DNA from 2 places in the Variovorax sp. LjRoot290 genome. Region 1 is predicted to be linked to the other one. Evidence: riboswitches for the same ligand, from Rfam matches in the RefSeq annotation. Region 1 holds a riboswitch; the other holds the start of a gene.

Region 1 (2,193 bases):
ATCACGCCGTAGAGCGGCACGAACACCGAGCTCAGGAGCAGCAGGAAGGGCTCGAGCGAATGCATCGGCAGCACCAGTGCGAAGGCGATGCACGCGACCGCGAGCCACAGGCCCCAGCGCCGCACGCTCCAGCGCGGCTGCAGGCTGTGGGCCGAGACCGAGCCCGAATAGACGTCGCCATACGCGTTGTCGAGTTCGTCGATCAGGATCAGGCCCAGCGCGACCAGGCCGCCCTGCGCCAGCAGCAGCGCCGCCACGAGGTTGGTGCCGGGTTCCGCCACGCTCACCACCATCACGCCGAGCGCGTAGCACCAGATGTTGGCGAGCGCGTAGCCGACCCAGGTGCCGCCGAAGGCGCCGCCGAGCCCGCCCGCGCTGCGCCTGCCGTGCCGCGCGTAGTCGGCCACCAGCGGCAGCCACGAAACCGGCATCGCGATTACCAGGTCGAGCGCGCTGAACATGCCCGTGCTGCCGTTGCCCGGGCGCGACCAGAAGGCCTCCAGGCCCTTGGCCTGAAGCTGCGTCGCGAATTGCCAGCTCAGCCAGAGCAGCGAGAGCACCACCAGCGGCAGCCCGAAGCGGCTCACGAAGCGCCGCACCAGCTTGACCATCGAGCCGGCCAGCAGCGCGAGCAGCACCGCGCCCCACAGCAGCGTGGTCAGCACTGTGCCCAGCGTGCCCTCCAGCGACCAGCCGAAGGCCTGCTTGCCGATGGCTTGCGTGCCCTCGCGCATGATCACGATCTCGAAGGTGGTCCAGCCGATCAGTTGCACGATGTTCAGCACCACCGGCAGGCGCGCGAAGGCGCTGCCGTAGGTGGCGTGCATCAGGCCCGCGCTGGCCAGCCCGCTTTCGCAGCCGAGGCGGGCGGTCCAGGCCAGCAGGCCGGCGCCGATCAACGACCCCAGCACGATCGCGATCGCCGCCTCGCGCGTGCCGACCGCCGGCACCAGGTAGGCGCCGACCTGCATCACCAGCAGGCCGACGCCGAGGCTGAACCACAGGGCCATGTGGTCGTGCCAGTGGAAGACGCGGTTGACGTCGCCGAGTGGCGTCAGCGCCTCGTTGGATTCAGGTGTTGTTGCCATCCATTTGCTCCATTGCAAAGTGTTTGGCAGGTGGGCGAGGCCACGGCGGCAAGACCGGCACGCGAGAAAACGTGGCGGTCGCCGGACCAGCTTCCCTGCGCGAGGATTACCTCAGTCAGGTTCAAAGGGACTCTCTCAGCCAAGCTGCAACAGGCGTTGCGAGCCGGCACCCCTAGCGTTGCTTCAGGCTGGCGAAGCAGTTCGGATTGTAGAGCCGTGCGCCGGCCGAGTGCGACACGGCGACGTGAAGTCGCCGCGGACCGGGCGGCGCCTCAGTGGTCGATGGCGGCCGACAGTTGCCTCGCGCCCGAGTGGTCGTGGCGAATGAGCGGCAGGACGAAGCGGCGCGCGAGCTGCTGAAGCGTCCAGAACGCGGCAGCGATCCCGCCGGCCAGCAGCAGGCCGGCAGCGATGTCCAGCGGGAAATGCACGCCCACGTAGATGCGCGCCCAGCCCGTGAGGACCGCGATCGCCACGACCGCCAGCCCGGTCTTCCGAAGCGACGCCCGCAGGCAGAACAGCAGCCCGATGGTGAACATCACCGAGGCGTGCGCACTCGGCAGCGAGCCGCGCGCGCCATGGTCGATGTGCGCCGGGCTCAGGCCCACCATGAAGGGGCGCGGCATCGCGATGGCGTCCGCCAGCGCGTGGGCCAGCATGGCCGCCGCGGCCGCGGCGACCAGCGTCACCATCGCATAGACCCGCTGCGAGGGCCGGCGCCAGGCGACCCAGCCCATGAGGGCGGCGCAAAGCCAGGACGCGCCCTCGGCCACGATGGATGCGAGCCACATGATTTCGGCATTCGGGGTGTGGCCAGCGCCAATGGCCTGGAACAGTGCGGTGTTCAACGCGAGCATGCCCGGCATCGTATGGCGGTCTCGTGTCGAACGCGTGAATGCGGCGTTCAGCCTTCGTTCAGGGTGGTTGCTTTGTTCTTCAGCCCACGCCGAGCAGCTGGTGCAGCCGCGTGCTGGTGGTGGTGTACTGCAGCGGCACGGCCTTGCCCGGAAACACGATCGCGGTGGCGGCCCAGGCCGCCAGCGTCGCCTCGTGGAAACCGCAGACGATCAGCTTCTTCTTGCCCGGATAGGTATTGATGTCGCCG
Region 2 (2,193 bases), 2.1 Mb from region 1:
CTGCTCGGCCTGCTCGATCAGCGTGTCGCGGTAGATCTCCCACGTGAGGTCTTCCGCCACGCCGCCGACCTTCTCGAGCGCCTGGTAGATCGGCACCGTGCCGATGGGCACCGGGCTGTTGCGCACGATCCAGTCGCGCGTGGTGTGGATGTTGCGGCCGGTGGACAGGTCCATCACGTTGTCGGCGCCCCAGCGGATCGCCCACACCAGTTTTTCCACCTCTTCCTCGATGCTGGAAGTGACGGCTGAGTTGCCGATGTTGGCGTTGATCTTGACCAGGAAGTTGCGCCCGATCGCCATCGGCTCGACTTCCGGGTGGTTGATGTTGGCCGGGATGATGGCGCGGCCGCGCGCCACCTCGTCGCGCACGAACTCGGGCGTGATGATCTTCGGGATCCGCGCGCCCATCGGGTTGCCGGCCAGGCGCTTCTCGCGCGCCGCGTCGGCCAGGTACTCGGCCATCCATTCGCGCTTGCCGTTCTCGCGCAGCGCCACGTATTCCATCTCGGGCGTGACGATGCCGCGGCGCGCATAGTGCATCTGGCTCACGTTCATGCCGGACTTGGCACGCAGCGGCGTGCGCTGCAGCCCCGAGGCGGCAGCGCGCAGCTCGGCCAGGCGCTGCGCATCGCGGTCGGCATGGGTGGCGCCGTCGTCGAGCATCTGGTGGGTGCGGCCTTGATAGCTTTCGGTGTCGCCGCGCTCGGCGATCCAGGCGCCGCGCACGCCGGGCAGGCCCTGGCGCACGTCGATCTCGGCCGAAGGGTCCGAGTACGGGCCCGAGGTGTCGTAGAGCGAGACCTGCTCGCCGTTGGTGAGCCGCACGTCGCGCACAGGCACGCGCAGGTCGGGCCGGCTGCCGGCGATGGCGCTCTTGGTCGAGGCAGGAAAGGGCTCGCGCGTCAGCGTGAGCAGCGAGGCGAACTTGTCAGGGGCATTCATGCGGGGGCACTCCGGTTCGTTGGACGGGTGCTCCGCGATCGCTCCAGGATCGGCACGGCGGAAAAAAGAATGTCCGGGGCCGGGGAGTTGCAGCTCTTCTTACGCTGGTATGAACCAGATCAAGTTCGCGGGTTCGGCGCTTGGCCATCTCAGCACACATCTGCGTGCACCCCGGAGCGGGACCGATTCTAGGCCTCGTTCGCGGCAGGGATCAAGCGGGATGTGCGGCGATGTCCGGCGCGCCGGCCGGCAGTGCCTCTTCATCGACCTCGATCGCGGCGGCGGCGCTCCAGGCCGAGAGCCCGCCGGCGAGCACGCGCACGCGCGGCAAACCGGCCTTCATCAGCACGCGCGCGGCAGCGATGGCGGACTCGTCGTTGGGGCAGTCGCAGAACACGATGAGTTCGCGCCCGTCGGCAAAGGCAGCCAGCTCGACGGGGAGCTCGCGCAGCGCGATGCCGATGGCGCCCGGAATCGCGCGCGGATCCAGCGCGCGTCCCTCGGCGGAGCGCACGTCGATCAGCGTCGGGCGGGCACCGGCCGCGAAGGCTTCGCGCAGCGCGCCGGCCTCGATATGCTCGATGTCGTCGGCAGCGAGCGCGATGCGGCGCCGGCGATAGCGCCAGGCGACGAAAGCGACGAGCACCAGCGTGCCGACAGCCGCAGCCGTGAGGCCGACGCTGGACAGCACCGCCAGCACGTCCTGGATCGCCGCGTGGAAGATGCGGCCCAGCAGGAGGAAGCCCAGCGTCCAGATCAGCGCGGCCACGGTCTCGTAGGACAGGAAGCGCGTGTTCGACATGCCCAGGGCGCCCGCCATCGGCGGCGCGACCACCGACACGCCGGGCACGAACTTGGCCGCGATCAGCGACAGCCCGCCCCAGCGGCCGAGGATGGCCTCGCTGCGCCGTACGCAGGAGTCGGCCGACAGCGAGATGCGGCACAGGAGGCGCATCACGCGGTAGCCCCAGCGGCGCCCGGCCAGGAACCAGGCGCCGTCGCCGAGGATGTTGCCGACCAGGGCGGCCGCCAGCACGGCGGCGAATGACACCTGCCCGCCGACCGACAATCCGCCGGCGATAACGAGAAAGGGCGCGGCCGGCACCGGCGCGCCGAGGCGGGTCGCCAGCGTGGCGAGGAACACCACGGCGGCACCCTGGGCCGAGAGGAGCGTGACGAGATCGTCCATCCGCTATTCCCCGGGCACGGGACGCCCCGCCGCAAAGCCTCCGGCGCTGCGCGTGGGCGCGA

What was found. Region 1 has a riboswitch for thiamine pyrophosphate ahead of ACSQ9A_RS14960 (purine-cytosine permease family protein). Riboswitches for the same ligand answer to the same signal wherever they lie in the genome.
Region 2: it holds a riboswitch for thiamine pyrophosphate, as region 1 does, so the genes downstream of both, thiC (phosphomethylpyrimidine synthase ThiC) here and ACSQ9A_RS14960 (purine-cytosine permease family protein) in region 1, are expected to answer to the same signal.

What each region holds. Positions count from the first base shown of each region.
Region 1 is NZ_CAXURW020000001.1:3,001,148-3,003,340, reverse strand. Features, by position in the region: gene ACSQ9A_RS14960 (purine-cytosine permease family protein) at 1-1,088, opposite strand, end outside; TPP riboswitch at 1,164-1,272, opposite strand; gene ACSQ9A_RS14955 (phosphatase PAP2 family protein) at 1,361-1,945, opposite strand; gene ACSQ9A_RS14950 (NAD(P)/FAD-dependent oxidoreductase) at 2,025-2,193, opposite strand, start outside.
Region 2 is NZ_CAXURW020000001.1:913,720-915,912, reverse strand. Features, by position in the region: gene thiC (phosphomethylpyrimidine synthase ThiC) at 1-942, opposite strand, end outside; TPP riboswitch at 1,022-1,126, opposite strand; gene ACSQ9A_RS04640 (rhodanese-like domain-containing protein) at 1,154-2,131, opposite strand; gene ACSQ9A_RS04635 (DUF3047 domain-containing protein) at 2,135-2,193, opposite strand, start outside.